One region of the Enterobacter sp. genome, then DNA from elsewhere that is predicted to be linked to it. Evidence: predicted binding sites of a transcription regulator. Region 1 holds the regulator's gene; each other region holds the start of a gene.

Region 1 (4,216 bases):
CAATAAACTGTTCGCCATTGAGCGTAAGCAGCTGCAGGGTATATACCGCCGTCACCGTAAAGCCCACCATCGCCCAGCCGTAGTTTTTGCGGATAATTAGATAGCTCACCAGCGTGATCGCCAGCATCCCTGCAAGGGTATAGCCTTCCGGCACGTGGAAGTGCAGCGTCACGCCCGCAATGATCAGTCCGGCCATGGTGCCGCCCGCCCGGTGCAGAATACGCACCCGCGTGGCACCGTAGCCGTTCTGGGTGACAAACAGCACGGTCATTAAGATCCAGTAGGGCTTCGGCAGATGCAGCGCCATGCCCATCAGGCTGGCGGTACTGAGCATCACGCTAATCCTTGCGGCGTTGCGCAGGGCGGAAGATTTAAAAGAAAGATAGCTTTTGAGCGCGGGCAATAACGGCAGCCGTTTTTGCTTATCCGCCATCAGGTCTCGTGGATAAAGCGGACGCTGGGTGCGCAACACCCGGGCGATGCGGCTGAAGTGCCAGGCGGCAAACTGTCCGACCGGGTTATCCGGATGCTGGCGGGCGATTTTCTCCAGCGCGCCGAGCTGTTTATCCATGTTAAAGCGCGTGGGGTAGCGGTGATAGAGAATATCATCGGCCAGCACCCGCAGGCGTGCGGAGACGGACTGCGCGTTCCAGCGGATCACCGCTTCGGCGTGGCTGCGCTCGACCAGCTTTTGCACCTCCTGCGGATGATGAAGGCTAACGGAGATATGTTCCTGCAGATCGAGCCCGACCTGGAAGGTGCGCAGCAGCCGTTTGTATTCGTGATTCTTGTTGGCGGTGAGCATGTGTAGCTGCTGATAGCACTGGCTTATGAGATCCACCACCTTCTGCTGGCGCGTCAGCAGCGGCGGTAAGGATTTTTCCGGATCGGTATGCTGAGTGAGCAGGGTGTATTTGGCCTCGCAGTAATCCGCAAGCTGCACATAGAGCAGGCTCAGGGATTCGCGCAGCGGCTGTTCCCGCCACAGCCAGAACCAAAACCAGTTAAACAGCCCGTACCACAGCGTCCCCAGAGCGTAGATCAGCAGCGGCTCCCACACCGGCATATTCCCGGCGAGACTCAGCGTGAAGATGGCCGCAATCAGCGACGCGGGAAGCAGGCGAGCGTGCAGCGAACTGATTTCCGCCGTGACGCCGAGGGTCATCGCCAGCACGGTCAGGATCAGCGGCAGCGGGATATCACGAGCCAGTAAAAGCTGTACGGCGAGGCTACAGCCCGCAAACAGGCAGCCGCCAACGATCAGGCGTTTGAAAAAGCGCTTATGCGGCGTGTCCAGACCGGCGATGTTGCAGCAGGCGGGCACGAGGGAAAACAGCAGGCCCTGCTGAAGATGTCCGAGGATCAGACCTATGGCCACAGGAAGACACAACACCAGCGTTTGTCGCAGTGCGTAGTTAACTTCCGGGTGATAGATCAGCCTGCGCCACATGGGGAATAGAGACAAAAACGGCGTGACACCTGGCGATGGCACGCCGTTTAAGCGGAATTAACGCGTTCCGTAGACCACGATGGTTTTACCGTGGGCGGAGATCAGGTTTTGATCTTCCAGCATTTTCAGGATACGGCCCACTGTTTCACGGGAGCAACCGACGATCTGACCAATTTCCTGACGGGTAATTTTAATTTGCATGCCGTCCGGGTGGGTCATGGCGTCTGGCTGTTTCGCCAGGTTCAGCAGGGTCTGCGCGATACGGCCGGTAACGTCCAGGAAGGCGAGGTTACCCACTTTCTCTGAGGTGACCTGCAGACGGCGCGCCATCTGGGAAGAAAGACGCATCAGGATGTCAGGGTTAACCTGAATCAGCTGACGGAACTTCTTGTAAGAAATTTCAGCCACTTCACATGCTGTCTTTGCTCGAACCCAGGCGCTACGTTCCTGGCCCTCTTCAAACAGGCCCAGTTCACCGATGAAATCGCCCTGGTTCAGATAAGAAAGGATCATCTCTTTCCCTTCTTCATCTTTGATCAGCACTGCCACCGAGCCTTTAACGATGTAATACAACGTTTCCGCTTTTTCACCCTGGTGAATCAGCGTGCTCTTAGATGGGTACTTATGAATGTGGCAATGAGACAAGAACCATTCGAGAGTCGGGTCTGTTTGCGGTTTGCCAAGCACCATGCGCTGTTATCCTCTGTTATAAGCTGTCACCAGAGTCATCAGATGCATCCGGACTCTGGGGTTGCAATCGAATTCTTACCCATACCCTGGGAAGTCGGCTACCGTAACGTTTCGCAGCCAGTAAAGTTTGATGTCCTCTGCATACATGTGTAACGTCAATGTATTACTGTAGCATCCAGAGTGTTTTAGCATAGCTTTCGCCGCGTGTCTCCTGGTGTCTCGCTTCAGCATGATGCAGGTCGCCTTCCATTGCGAGAAATGTAACGCACGCGTAATCTGTCACCAAAAATGCAACGTTGGAGTTTAAGAATATGCAAGCGCGCGTGAAATGGGTTGAAGGTTTAACGTTCCTGGGCGAGTCCGCGTCAGGGCACCAGATTTTAATGGACGGTAACTCCGGCGATAAAGCGCCAAGCCCAATGGAAATGGTGCTGATGGCGGCAGGCGGATGCAGCGCCATTGACGTGGTGTCGATTCTGCAAAAAGGTCGTCATGACGTGACGGATTGTGAGGTTAAACTCACCTCAGAACGTCGTGAAGAGGCGCCACGTCTGTTCACTCATATTAACCTGCACTTTGTGGTCACGGGTAAAGAACTGAAAGATGCGGCGGTTTCACGTGCGGTGGACCTGTCTGCGGAGAAGTACTGCTCTGTAGCGTTAATGCTGGAGAAAGCGGTAAAAATCACGCATTCGTATGAAGTGATCGAGGCTTGATTGATGGGGCATCGTGCGTGTTGATGCCCTCACCCTAACCCTCTCCCACAGGGAGAGGGAACATGCTCACGCAATCTGTTTCCCTTCCATCAGTCGCTCCACCAGCGGCGTCATGATGAGCTCCATCGCCAGCCCCATTTTTCCGCCCGGTACGACCAGTGTATTCATGTGCGAAATAAACGAGCCCTGCAGCATGGCCAGTAGCCAGGGGTAATCAATGCCTTCGAGATTGCGGAAATGAATCACCACAAAGCTCTCATCCAGGGATGGGATACTTTTGGCGGCAAACGGGTTGGAGGTATCCACCGTCGGCACGCGCTGGAAGTTGATATGGGTGCGGGAGAACTGCGGCGTCAGGAAGTTGATGTAATCTTCCATGGAGCGTACCACCGAGTCCATTACCGCCTCTCGCGAATGGCCACGTTCGCTCATGTCGCGCGTCAGCTTCTGGATCCACTCCAGGTTCACGATAGGGACCACACCGACCAGCAGGTCCACGTGGCGCGCCACGTCGTGTTGCGGGGTGACCACGCCGCCGTGTAATCCTTCGTAAAACAGGACGTCAGTGGGTTCCGGCAGCGGTTGCCATGGGGTAAAAGTTCCCGGCACCTGATTCCAGGGAACGGCTTCATCATAGGTATGCAGATACTTGCGGGACTGCCCTTTGCCGCTCTGACCGTACTCGATAAAGGTTTGTTCCAGCAGGCCGAAGTCGTTGGCCTCCGGGCCGAAGTAGCTGATGTGTTTACCCAGATCGCGCGCCTTACGGATGGCCATGTCCATTTCCGGACGCGTGTAGCGGTGAAAGCTGTCGCCCTCGACCTCCGCCGCACGGAGATTCAGCTGGGCGAAAATCTTGCGAAATGCGAGGCTTGTGGTGGTGGTTCCCGCACCACTCGATCCCGTAACGGCAATAACCGGATGTCTGGCAGACATAGCAACTCCCTGACTGAAAAGGGTGGAAGATCAGCCGTGAAACGCGTTGCGGGGCATGATATTGACCGTCTCATGCAGTTCTGACCACACCAGCACCACGTCGCCGCTTTTCAGCTGGCGCTTTACATCGTTGACCTTTTGCTCAAGCGAGCGTTCCTGTTCACCATAATCGGTGCCTTCGCGTAATACAAAGCTTTCAATCAGATTATCGAGCGTTTCGGGAGCCAGATCCTGCCAGGGAATAATCATTTTGCACCGTCAAGATAAGGGGTTAGCCAGTCAGGAATACGCGCCTCAAGCCACATTTTCGGGCGGCGCAGCGTGCCGCCGATAAACCCGACGTGGCCGCCGTGCTCGGTCAACTGATAGTGAACGTTGTCGGGCAGGAATTCCTGCGCGGGAATCGAGTGATGATCCATAAACG
Region 2 (4,216 bases), on a different contig from region 1:
GCATGATCCAGAGATTTCTTAAGCTGCAAAAGAATGGTCCATGTACATGGCATGCCGCTTGGGTTACATTGTTGGCACTTTTTTCCGGCGTAGCCCAAAACGCGCTGTCGTCAAGGGCATGGCCTTTAACAGTCCGATCTGGAGTTAAAATGTCCTCACGTAAAGAGCTTGCTAATGCTATTCGTGCGCTGAGCATGGACGCAGTTCAGAAAGCCAAATCCGGCCACCCAGGGGCCCCTATGGGTATGGCTGATATCGCCGAAGTCCTGTGGCGTGATTTCCTGAACCACAACCCGCAGAACCCGTCATGGGCTGACCGCGACCGCTTCGTGCTGTCCAACGGCCACGGCTCTATGCTGATCTATAGCCTGCTGCACCTCACCGGCTACGATCTGCCAATTGAAGAGCTGAAAAACTTCCGTCAGCTGCACTCCAAAACTCCAGGTCACCCGGAAGTGGGCTACACCGCTGGCGTAGAAACCACCACCGGCCCGCTGGGTCAGGGTATTGCTAACGCCGTGGGTATGGCGATTGCAGAGAAGACCCTGGCGGCGCAGTTCAACCGTCCTGGTCACGACATCGTTGACCACTTCACCTACGCGTTCATGGGCGACGGCTGCATGATGGAAGGCATTTCTCACGAAGTGTGCTCCCTGGCAGGTACCCTGAAGCTGGGTAAACTGGTTGCGTTCTATGACGACAACGGTATCTCCATCGACGGTCACGTTGAAGGCTGGTTCACCGACGACACCGCAGCACGTTTCGAAGCCTACGGCTGGCACGTTGTGCGTGGCGTTGATGGTCACGATGCTGACTCGATTAAACGTGCAGTAGAAGAAGCGCGCGCGGTGACGGACAAGCCGTCCCTGCTGATGTGCAAAACCATCATCGGCTTCGGTTCACCGAACAAAGCGGGTACGCACGACTCCCACGGCGCGCCGCTGGGCGATGCAGAAATCGCACTGACCCGCGAAGCGCTGGGCTGGAAACACCCTGCATTTGAAATCCCATCCGAGATCTACGCTCAGTGGGATGCAAAAGAAGTAGGCCAGGCGAAAGAAGCGGCCTGGAACGAGAAGTTCGCTGCTTACGCGAAAGCCTTCCCACAGGAAGCGGCTGAATTCACCCGTCGTATGAAAGGTGACATGCCGTCTGACTTCGACGCGAAAGCGAACGAGTTTATCGCTAAGCTGCAGGCGAACCCGTCTAAAATCGCGAGCCGTAAAGCGTCTCAGAATGCGATTGAAGCGTTCGGCCCATGGCTACCAGAATTCCTGGGCGGCTCCGCTGACCTGGCGCCATCTAACCTGACTCTGTGGTCTGGTTCTAAGCCAATCAACGAAGATACTGCCGGTAACTACATCCATTACGGTGTACGTGAATTCGGTATGACCGCGATTGCCAACGGTATCTCCCTGCACGGCGGTTTCCTGCCGTACACCTCTACCTTCCTGATGTTCGTTGAATATGCCCGTAACGCCGTGCGTATGGCGGCGCTGATGAAACAGCGTCAGGTGATGGTCTACACCCACGACTCCATCGGTCTGGGCGAAGACGGCCCAACTCACCAGCCGGTAGAGCAGGTGGCTTCCCTGCGCGTGACCCCGAACATGAGCACATGGCGTCCATGTGACCAGGTTGAATCCGCGGTGGCGTGGAAATACGGCGTTGAGCGTAAGGACGGTCCAACCGCGCTGATCCTCTCCCGTCAGAACCTGGCGCAGCAGGAGCGTACCCCTGAGCAGTTGGCGAACATCGCTCGCGGTGGTTACGTGCTGAAAGATTGCACGGGCCAGCCTGAGCTGATCTTCATCGCTACCGGTTCTGAAGTTGAGCTGGCTGTTGCCGCATGGGAAAAACTGACTGCCGAAGGCGTGAAGGCGCGCGTGGTCTCCATGCCGTCTACCGATGCGTTTGACAAGCAGGATGCCGCTTACCGTGAATCCGTTCTGCCTAAAGCGGTTTCCGCGCGTGTGGCAGTGGAAGCGGGTATCGCTGACTACTGGTTCAAATACGTGGGCCTGAACGGTGCCATCGTCGGTATGACCACCTTCGGTGAGTCTGCTCCGGCAGAGCAGCTGTTCGAAGAGTTCGGCTTCACCGTTGAGAACGTTGTCGCGAAAGCGAAAGAGCTGCTGTAATCGCCGTTTTGCCCGGTGGCGCTACGCTTACCGGGTCTACAAATGGCTCGAAAGTAGGCCGGGTAAGCGCTAGCGCGCCACCCGGCTTTTTTTGCGTCATTATTCCACCTAAAATGTGACGCAAGTCATATAGCTCTCTTATTCATCTGGACAGACATTCCTTTTATTCCCCGATTCGCTTATTCTTGCTGAAGCGTTTCAGTCGATTAAATGTTCGACAATTGACCAATCAATCGCAGTTTGTGACAGCAAGGATTCCCCTTCGGGCGTAGCTGGATTACTCTTTCAGCCACCTCAAACTCAGGGATTGCTTTGCAGGAGATCTATGACCGTACGCGTAGCGATTAATGGCTTCGGTCGCATCGGGCGTAACGTGGTTCGTGCTTTGTATGAATCCGGACGTCGGGCGGAAGTAACCGTGGTGGCAATCAATGAACTGGCGGATGCTGCGGGCATGGCGCATTTATTGAAGTATGACACCAGCCACGGACGTTTCGCCTGGGATGTGCGTCAGGAAAGAGATCTGCTTTTTGTGGGTGATGACGCTATTCGTGTTCTGCATGAGAACAGCATTTCCGGGCTACCCTGGCGTGAACTGAGTGTGGATGTCGTGCTTGACTGTACCGGTGTTTATGGCAACCGCGAACACGGCGAAGCGCATCTGACTGCAGGCGCGAAAAAAGTCCTGTTTTCTCATCCCGGCAGTAACGACCTCGACGCGACCGTCGTGTTTGGCGTCAACCAGCATGAGCTGCAGGCCGAACACCGCATTGTTTCCAACGCCTCCTGTACCACCAACTGCATTATTCCGGTCATCAAACTGTTAGACGATGCGTATGGCATTGAATCCGGCACCGTGACCACGATTCATTCCGCCATGCACGATCAGCAGGTTATCGACGCCTACCATCCGGATTTACGACGCACTCGCGCGGCGAGCCAGTCAATCATTCCGGTGGATACAAAACTGGCGGCAGGGATCACCCGAATTTTTCCGCAGTTTAATGACAGGTTTGAAGCGATTGCCGTGCGTGTTCCAACGATTAACGTTACTGCAATCGACCTTAGCGTGACGGTGAAAAAACCTGTAAAAGCCTGTGAAGTCAACCTGTTGCTGCAAAAAGCGGCACAGGGGGCATTTCATGGTATAGTTGACTATACGGAATTACCGTTGGTCTCAGTAGATTTTAACCACGACCCGCACAGTGCCATCGTTGATGGCACGCAAACGAGGGTTAGTGGCGCACACCTTATCAAGACGCTGGTCTGGTGTGATAACGAATGGGGCTTTGCTAACCGAATGCTCGACACCACGTTAGCAATGGCCGCTCAAGGTTTCAGGTAAGACGCATCGTGCGTCTGCAAAACTTTAAGAATCAACGAGAGGATTCACCATGTCTGTAATTAAGATGACCGATCTGGATCTGGCTGGTAAACGCGTTTTCATCCGTGCCGATCTGAACGTACCGGTTAAAGATGGCAAAGTGACCAGCGACGCGCGTATCCGTGCATCTCTGCCAACCATCGAACTGGCTCTGAAGCAGGGCGCGAAAGTGATGGTCACCTCCCACCTGGGGCGTCCAACTGAAGGCGAGTACAACGAAGAGTTCTCTCTGCTGCCAGTGGTTAATTACCTGAAAGACAAACTGTCCAACCCGGTTCGCCTGGTGAAAGATTACCTGGACGGCGTTGAAGTTGCGGCCGGTGAACTGGTTGTTCTGGAAAACGTTCGCTTCAACAAAGGCGAGAAGAAAGACGACGAAACCCTGTCCAAAAAATACGCTGCACTGTGCGACGTATTCGTGATGGATGCCTTCGGTACTGCTCACCGTGCACAGGCGTCAACCCACGGTATCGGTAAATTCGCAGACGTAGCGTGTGCCGGTCCTCTGCTGGCTGACGAACTGGAAGCGCTGGGTAAAGCACTGAAAGAACCAGCTCGTCCGATGGTGGCTATCGTTGGTGGTTCTAAAGTTTCTACCAAACTGACCGTTCTGGATTCCCTGTCTAAAATCGCTGACCAGCTGATCGTTGGCGGTGGTATCGCGAACACCTTCGTTGCCGCTCAGGGCCAC
Region 3 (4,216 bases), on a different contig from region 1:
GGAAGCGTAAGGAAATGCCGCATCAGGCGATGCGGCAAGGTGTTATCAGGCCAGTGTGCTAATGCGTGCCAGCTGTTCGAAGTAGTCCGGGAACGTTTTCGCCGTACATTTCGGGTCAAGGATGGTCACAGGCGTGTCTGACAACGCCACCAGCGAGAAGCACATCGCCATACGGTGATCGTTGTAGGTTCCGATCTCGGCAACCTGCAGTTTTGCAGGAGGCGTGATGCGAATGTAGTCTTCGCCCTCTTCCACCTCAGCGCCGACCTTACGCAGCTCAGTCGCCATCGCGAACAGACGGTCAGTCTCTTTTACGCGCCAGTTGTAGATATTACGCAGCGTGGTGGTGCCTTTTGCAAACAGCGCCGCAGTGGCAATGGTCATCGCCGCATCCGGAATATGGTTCATGTCCATGTCGATGGCCTTCAGATCGCCATGGGTACAGGCGATGAAGTCATCACCCCAGGTCACAACCGCGCCCATTTTTTCCAGCACGTCCGCAAAACGGATGTCGCCCTGCACGCTATTGCGACCAATACCGGTGACCTTCACGGTACCGCCTTTGATCGCGCCCGCAGCCAGGAAGTAAGAAGCCGACGAAGCGTCGCCTTCAACCAGATAGCTGCCCGGAGACTGGTACTGCTGTGCCCCACGCACCACGAAGCGCTGATAAGACTGGTTTTCCACCTCGACACCGAAGGTTTTCATCAGGTGCAGCGTGATATCAATATAAGGTTTGGAGACCAGCTCGCCTTTAATCGTAATAACCGTATCCTGCGGTGCCAGCGGCGCGGTCATCAGCAGTGCCGTCAGGAACTGGCTGGAGACGCTGCCGTCAACCTCGACGTGACCGCCGTTAAAACCACCGCGCAGACGCAGTGGCGGATAGTTTTCCTGCTCCAGATACTCAACCTGCGCGCCGCCCTGACGCAGTGCATCCACCAGATGGCCAATCGGACGCTCTTTCATGCGAGGTTCGCCGGTCAGCACAATGTTGTTGCGCCCAAGACACAGGGCCGCCGCCAGCGGACGCATCGCGGTACCCGCATTGCCCAGAAACAGCTCAAGCTCTTCATCCGTCTGCAGCGCGCCGCCGCTGCCGGTCACTTCGCAGCGGGTACGATCGTCGGAGAGAATGTAATGAACACCCAACGCTTTCAGCGCATTGAGCATATGGCGTACGTCATCGCTGTCCAGCAGGTTTGTAAGGACGGTGGTGCCGTTTGCCAGTGCTGCCAGCAGTAGAGCGCGGTTCGAGACACTTTTTGAACCAGGCAGATTAATGGTGCCATCTACCCGCGCGATAGGTTGTAACGTCAGGGATTCCATGAAAACTTAACTCTCAACTCAACATAATAAAAACCCCGCAGCAGGGCTACGGGGGTGAAAACAGCGCTATTAACCGTGGCGACGTTCGAAGTCGATCATGAAATCTGTCAGAGCTTTAACGCCTTCCAGCGGCATCGCGTTATAGATGGAGGCACGCATGCCGCCAACGACACGGTGACCTTTGAGCGAATGCAGGCCTGCCGCGAAGGACTCTTCAAGGAACACTTTATCCAGGCTGCTGTCCGCCAGCTGGAACGGCACGTTCATCCGGGAACGGTTAGCTTTCGCCACATCGTTGCGATAGAAATCGCTTTTGTCGATCACGCCATACAGCAGTTCTGCTTTCTGCTGATTCACCTTGTCCATCTGCGCCACGCCGCCGTTTTGCTTCAGCCATTTGAAGACCAGGCCGGAAAGGTACCAGGCAAACGTCGGTGGGGTGTTGAACATAGAATCGTTGTCGTTCAGCACGGTGTAATCAAGAATCGACGGGCAGGATGTATGTGCTTTACCCAGCAGGTCTTCACGCACGACGACGATAGTCAAACCGGCCGGACCGATATTTTTCTGCGCGCCCGCATAGATAACGCCGTAGCGGCTGACATCAATTGGCGCAGACAGAATGGTGGAGGAGAAGTCGGCGGCAACCACGACATCGCTGCCGAAGTTTGGCGTCTCGTCGATGGCAATCCCGTCAATGGTTTCGTTCGGGCAGTAGTGCAGGTACGCTGCGTTATCAGAAAGCTGCCACTCGCTCATTGGCTTCACGGCGCGCAGGCCATCAACGGTCACTTTTGCGTCGATAACATTCGGCGTGCAGTATTTATGCGCTTCTTTAACGGCGCTTGCCGCCCAGTATCCTGCATCAACGTAGTCTGCCGTCGTTTTGTCACCGAGGATATTCAGCGGAACGCCTGCAAACTGGCCGCGTCCACCGCCGTGGCAGAACAATACTTTGTAGTTCGAGGGAATATTCAGCAGATCGCGAAAATCCTTTTCTGCCTCTTCGGCCACCTGAATAAACTCTTTACCACGGTGGCTGATTTCCATCACCGACGTACCGAGACCGTTCCAGTCACAGAGTTCCTGTTGAGCCTGTTTAAGCACGTCTGCCGGTAACATTGCCGGACCTGAACTGAAATTAAAGACTTGAGCCATTTCCCCTCACCACGCTAAAAGCCATAAGTTATAACTGTGGATATCGGTTTTATCATTCAGTGACACGCGCCGCAATGTCTAAAACTTATGACCCGTGAAATGTGCCCCGCGTCACACAAAACAATCTGCCGCCTCGCCATGACAAAACCGACAAAATGGCTGTCAGGTGATGCGTTTGGCCCGGCTAACCTTCGTCCATTCCGGATTTGCACAGCGGGGGCATAATTGACGATCCCCCGGCTGCATCGCGAGCACATGGCTACATCTCACGCAGGCATACTCGCCTGACTCAGGTACGGTTCTGAAACGCTCGATCAGCATATCCGGCAGGATACACAGTCCCGGCTTCACCTCGTCGTCAGAATAGTAATAGACGCTGATCTGCCCGTTGGTCTCCATGATCGCCAGACGCACCTGCCCGAGCTGTTCAACGCTATTCAGTCGTAGCTCCATAAAGAACTCAAACTCGGTCATATTGGCGCTTTGTACATTTTCCCAGGCCAACTGCCCGTCCTCGACGATAACGACCGGCTTCCCCTCAAGCAGATCTTCCAGCTTTTCGCTTTTCGACATCAGCCACATGACAAGGCGATAAAGAAGCGCCAGTGAAACAAAAACGATAAACACCGGCACCATCGGCACATCATCATAGAAGGCGACATCCCCCGCCGCTGAACCCAGCGTCAGGATGATCAACACCTCAAAGAGCGACATCTGCCGTACGCCGCGACGGCCGGTGATTTTAAGAAACAGGAAGACAAGTACGAAGGTATACAGGCTGCGCAGCGCCACTTCGCCCAGAAATTCAGGAGGAACTTTATCAAACGCCATCCGCTGGAGATCAAATGCTTTCATTTTTCTATGCCTTAACAGTCAGTTACTGCCACTAAGCATAGCCCAGCCATTTATTTTCGCCGAAGATAGCACCCGTCACGCAAAACCCGTATCATTGCGCGCTTTACGTACGATAAAAGTGAACGCCATGACTCAAACGTTTATCCCCGGCAAAGATGCCGCTCTGGAAGATTCCATCGCTCGCTTCCAGCAGAAACTGACCGACCTGGGTTTTAACATCGAAGAAGCCTCCTGGCTCAATCCGGTGCCTCACGTCTGGTCCGTGCATATTCGCGATAAAGACTGTGCCCTGTGCTTTACCAACGGTAAAGGCGCGACAAAAAAAGCGGCACTGGCCTCTGCGCTGGGTGAGTATTTTGAGCGTCTGTCCACCAACTATTTCTTCGCTGACTTCTGGCTGGGCGAGACTATCGCTAACGGCCCGTTCGTTCACTATCCAAATGAAAAATGGTTCCCGCTGACCGAAGACGACGAACTGCCGGAAGGTATTCTCGACTCACGCCTGCGTGCCTTCTACGATCCAGACAACGAACTGACCGCCAGCATGCTGATCGATCTGCAGTCTGGCAATGAAGACCGTGGGATCTGCGCCCTGCCGTTCACCCGCCAGTCTGACGAGCAGACCGTTTATATTCCGATGAACATCGTCGGCAACCTGTATGTGTCCAACGGTATGTCCGCCGGTAACACCCGCAATGAAGCGCGCGTGCAGGGTCTGTCCGAAGTCTTTGAACGCCACATTAAAAACCGCATCATCGCCGAATCCATTAGCCTGCCTGAAATTCCGGCCGACGTGCTGGCGCGCTACCCGGGCGTAGTGGAGTCCATCGCTAAGCTGGAAGCAGAAGGTTTCCCAATCTTTGCCTATGACGGC
Region 4 (4,216 bases), on a different contig from region 1:
TTACGCTCGACGCCGTAATAACCCGCCTGGTTAACGACGATCTGCTGCACCGTCTCGAACGGGTTGAAGTTGAACTCCTGCGGTACCAGACCCAGTTGGCGCTTGGCGTTCACCACATCTTTTTGCAGGTCGTAACCAAAGACGCTCACCCGGCCGGACGTTTTGTTGACCAGCGAGCTGATAATCCCAATGGTGGTCGATTTCCCCGCGCCGTTCGGCCCCAGAAGCGCGTAAAAATCACCGGCCTCTACTTTAAGATCTATTCCGCGTAGCGCCTGAACGCCGCCCGGATAGGTTTTTTTAAGCTGTTCAAGCTCCAGTGCAATTGCCATGAAATTAACTTACCTTCAGTTCTGACACACGTTGTGTGGTTTCATTAAAAGTCGGGTTACCCTATAGTAGCGCAACGCAATTACTCGGTTACAGGTCGCTAACCTCCATGAACAACATAGATACACTCATCAGCAACAATGCACTATGGTCAAAAATGCTGGTGGAGGAAGACCCCGGATTTTTTGGAAAACTCGCGCAGGCGCAAAACCCACGCTTTCTCTGGATTGGATGCTCCGACAGCCGCGTACCGGCGGAGCGCCTGACAGGCCTTGAGCCCGGCGAACTGTTCGTTCACCGCAACGTTGCCAATCTGGTGATTCACACCGATCTCAACTGTCTTTCTGTTGTTCAGTATGCCGTTGACGTTCTGCAAGTCGAGCACATCATCATTTGCGGCCATTACGGCTGCGGCGGCGTGCAGGCGGCGGTTGAAAACACGGAACTGGGGCTCATTGATAACTGGCTACTGCACATCCGCGATATCTGGTTCAAACATAGCTCACTGCTGGGTGAAATGCCGCAGGAGCGTCGCATGGATACCCTTTGCGAACTCAACGTGATGGAGCAGGTGTATAACCTGGGCCACTCAACGATCATGCAATCAGCGTGGAAACGCGGGCAGAAGGTCTCTATCCACGGCTGGGCGTACGGAATTCACGATGGTCTGCTGCGCAATCTGGAAGTGACTGCCACCAACCGCGAAACGCTGGAGCAGCGTTACCGTTCTGGGATTGCCAACCTTCAGCTTAAGCATGTGAATCATAAATAAAGCCGGGGATGTTCTCCCTCTCCCTGCGGGAGAGGGCCGGGGTGAGGGCATCAGCCCGCAATTACTCGTCCAGCAATACCACTTTCCCAACATACGGCAGATGGCGATAACGCTGCGCGTAGTCAATGCCGTAACCGACGACGAATTCGTCAGGAATTGAGAAACCCACGAACTCTACCGGCACCTGCACTTCACGGCGGTCAGGCTTATCCAGCAGGGTGCAAATCGCCAGCGATTTTGGCTCACGCAGGCTCAGGATCTCGCGCACTTTTGACAGCGTATTGCCGGAGTCGATAATGTCCTCAACGATCAACACATCTTTGCCACGAATATCTTCATCCAGGTCTTTCAGGATTTTCACATCACGGGTGGTGGACATGCCGCTGCCGTAGCTGGAGGCGGTCATAAAATCGACTTCGTGGGGCACATGCACTTCACGGCACAGGTCTGCCATGAACATGAAAGAGCCACGCAACAGACCGACCAGCACCATTTCGCTGCCGCTGTCCTTGTAATGTTCGGTGATTTGACGACCCAGTTCGGCGATACGCGCTTTGATCTCGGCTTCCGGGATCATCACTTCAACAGTATGTTTCATATTACTAACCAAATGATTTTAATGAAAATCTCTCAATACGGATGAGTTAATATCCAGCACTGATACGCAAGCCCCTCATTATATCAGCAAATGGATAAGCCTGGCGTATGAGTTATAAAAAGCAAATATTGTGATTCCGATCACACTTGTTAATACCTATAATTAGTTGCTAGCAAATTATTAACAAAAACTGACGAGTACACTTTCTATGGCTGAAACAAACTCTAAACAGCCGCGTCTACTGGTGACATTAACAGCAGCGTTCGCAGCCTTCTGCGCGCTGTATCTGTTAATCGGTGGCGTCTGGCTGGTCGCTTTAGGCGGCTCCTGGTACTACCCGATTGCGGGCCTGGTGATGGTTGCCGTAACCGTCCTGCTGTTGCGTAGAAAACAATCCGCACTGTGGCTGTATGCCGCATTCCTTCTTGCCACCATGATCTGGGGCGTCTGGGAAGTCGGCTTTGACTTCTGGGCGCTGACGCCGCGCAGCGATATTCTGGTCTTCTTCGGTATATGGCTGATCCTGCCGTTTGTCTGGCGTCGCCTGATCGTGCCGTCCAGCGGTGCCGTTGCGGCGCTGGTAGTAGCCCTGCTGATCAGCGGCGGTATCCTGACCTGGGCCGGCTTTAACGACCCGCAGGAGATCAACGGTACGCTGAACGCAGAATCGACGCCTGCGGCGGCGATCTCTCAGGTCGCTGACGGCGACTGGCCTGCCTATGGTCGTAACCAGGAAGGCCAGCGTTACTCCCCGCTGAAGCAGATCAACGCGGACAACGTTAAAAACCTGAAAGAAGCCTGGGTATTCCGTACCGGCGACCTGAAGATGCCGAACGATCCGGGTGAACTGACCAACGAAGTGACGCCAATTAAAGTCGGCGATATGCTTTATCTGTGTACGGCGCACCAGCGTCTGTTCGCGCTCGACGCGGCCACCGGTAAAGAGAAATGGCACTTCGATCCGCAGCTGAACTCCAACCCGTCCTTCCAGCACGTGACCTGCCGTGGCGTCTCTTACCACGAAGCGCGCCCGGATAATGCGAGCCCGGAAGTCATTGCCGACTGTCCTCGCCGCATCATGCTGCCGGTCAACGATGGTCGCCTGTTCGCCATCAATGCCGAAACGGGCAAGCTGTGCGAAACCTTTGCCAACAAAGGTATCCTGAATCTGCAGACCAACATGCCTGACACCACGCCGGGTCTGTATGAGCCAACCTCACCGCCAATCATCACCGATAAAACCATCGTGATTGCCGGTTCGGTAACGGATAACTTCTCCACGCGTGAAACCTCCGGCGTTATCCGTGGTTTCGACGTGAATACCGGTAAACTGCTGTGGGCCTTCGACCCGGGCGCGAAAGATCCAAACGCGATCCCGTCTGACGAGCACACCTTTACCTTTAACTCGCCAAACTCCTGGGCACCAGCGGCGTATGACGCGAAGCTGGACCTGGTCTACCTGCCGATGGGCGTTACTACGCCAGATATCTGGGGCGGTAACCGCACGCCGGAACAGGAACGTTATGCCAGCGCTATCGTGGCGTTGAACGCAACCACCGGTAAGCTGGCCTGGAGCTACCAGACCGTTCACCACGATCTGTGGGATATGGATATGCCGTCCCAGCCGACGCTGGCGGACATTACTGTAAACGGTAAAACCGTGCCGGTGATTTACGCCCCGGCCAAAACCGGCAACATCTTCGTGCTGGATCGCAGCAACGGCAAGCTGGTTGTGCCTGCACCGGAAAAACCGGTACCGCAGGGTGCGGCGAAAGGCGATTACGTCAGCAAAACCCAGCCGTTCTCCGACCTGAGCTTCCGTCCGAAGAAAGACCTCAGCGGGGCAGACATGTGGGGCGCCACAATGTTTGACCAGCTGGTGTGCCGCGTGATGTTCCATCAGCTGCGCTATGAAGGCATCTTCACCCCGCCTTCTGAGCAGGGCACGCTGGTCTTCCCGGGTAACCTGGGGATGTTCGAGTGGGGCGGGATCTCCGTTGATCCTAACCGTCAGGTGGCAATTGCCAACCCGATGGCGCTGCCGTTCGTTTCCCGTCTGATCCCACGCGGTCCGGGCAACCCAATGGAACAGCCGAAAGACGCGAAAGGCAGCGGTACCGAAGCCGGCATTCAGCCGCAGTACGGCGTACCGTTCGGCGTAACGCTGAACCCGTTCCTGTCTCCGTTTGGTCTGCCGTGTAAACAGCCTGCCTGGGGTTACATCTCCGGTCTGGATCTGAAAACTAACCAGATCGTGTGGAAAAAACGTATTGGTACGCCACAGGACAGCATGCCGTTCCCTATGCCGGTTCCGGTGCCGTTCAATATGGGTATGCCAATGCTGGGTGGCCCAATTTCCACCGCCGGTAACGTGCTGTTCATCGCGGCAACCGCAGATAACTACCTGCGCGCGTACAACATGACCAACGGTGAGAAACTGTGGCAAGGCCGTCTGCCAGCGGGTGGACAAGCCACGCCGATGACCTATGAAGTGAATGGCAAGCAGTACGTTGTCA

The links. The regulator CRP, encoded in region 1, controls carbon source genes, mostly activating them, when cyclic AMP is high. The targets are predictions, from matches to a motif close to ATGTGANNNNNNTCACAT.
Region 2: a site for CRP is predicted at 2,255-2,272, ahead of epd (erythrose-4-phosphate dehydrogenase). Genes of this name have one in related genera too.
Region 3: a site for CRP is predicted at 2,587-2,604, ahead of serC (3-phosphoserine/phosphohydroxythreonine transaminase). Genes of this name have one in related genera too.
Region 4: a site for CRP is predicted at 1,829-1,846, ahead of hpt (hypoxanthine phosphoribosyltransferase). Genes of this name have one in related genera too.

Annotation. Positions count from the first base shown of each region.
Region 1 covers NZ_CDRQYH010000005.1:95,045-99,260, forward strand. The annotation lists gene ACWYRJ_RS03235 (YccS/YhfK family putative transporter) at 1-1,450, opposite strand, end outside; gene crp (cAMP-activated global transcriptional regulator CRP) at 1,508-2,140, opposite strand; gene ACWYRJ_RS03245 (OsmC family protein) at 2,452-2,856, shown strand; gene ACWYRJ_RS03250 (phosphoribulokinase) at 2,923-3,792, opposite strand; gene ACWYRJ_RS03255 (YheU family protein) at 3,823-4,041, opposite strand; gene ACWYRJ_RS03260 (hydrolase) at 4,038-4,216, opposite strand, start outside.
Region 2 covers NZ_CDRQYH010000034.1:6,169-10,384, reverse strand. The annotation lists gene tkt (transketolase) at 150-2,141, shown strand; gene epd (erythrose-4-phosphate dehydrogenase) at 2,467-3,486, shown strand; gene pgk (phosphoglycerate kinase) at 3,536-4,216, shown strand, end outside.
Region 3 covers NZ_CDRQYH010000089.1:3,948-8,163, reverse strand. The annotation lists gene aroA (3-phosphoshikimate 1-carboxyvinyltransferase) at 46-1,329, opposite strand; gene serC (3-phosphoserine/phosphohydroxythreonine transaminase) at 1,399-2,487, opposite strand; gene ACWYRJ_RS18710 (DUF421 domain-containing protein) at 2,650-3,342, opposite strand; gene ycaO (30S ribosomal protein S12 methylthiotransferase accessory factor YcaO) at 3,470-4,216, shown strand, end outside.
Region 4 covers NZ_CDRQYH010000001.1:64,979-69,194, forward strand. The annotation lists gene ACWYRJ_RS00300 (ABC transporter ATP-binding protein) at 1-332, opposite strand, end outside; gene can (carbonate dehydratase) at 440-1,102, shown strand; gene hpt (hypoxanthine phosphoribosyltransferase) at 1,164-1,700, opposite strand; gene ACWYRJ_RS00315 (glucose/quinate/shikimate family membrane-bound PQQ-dependent dehydrogenase) at 1,909-4,216, shown strand, end outside.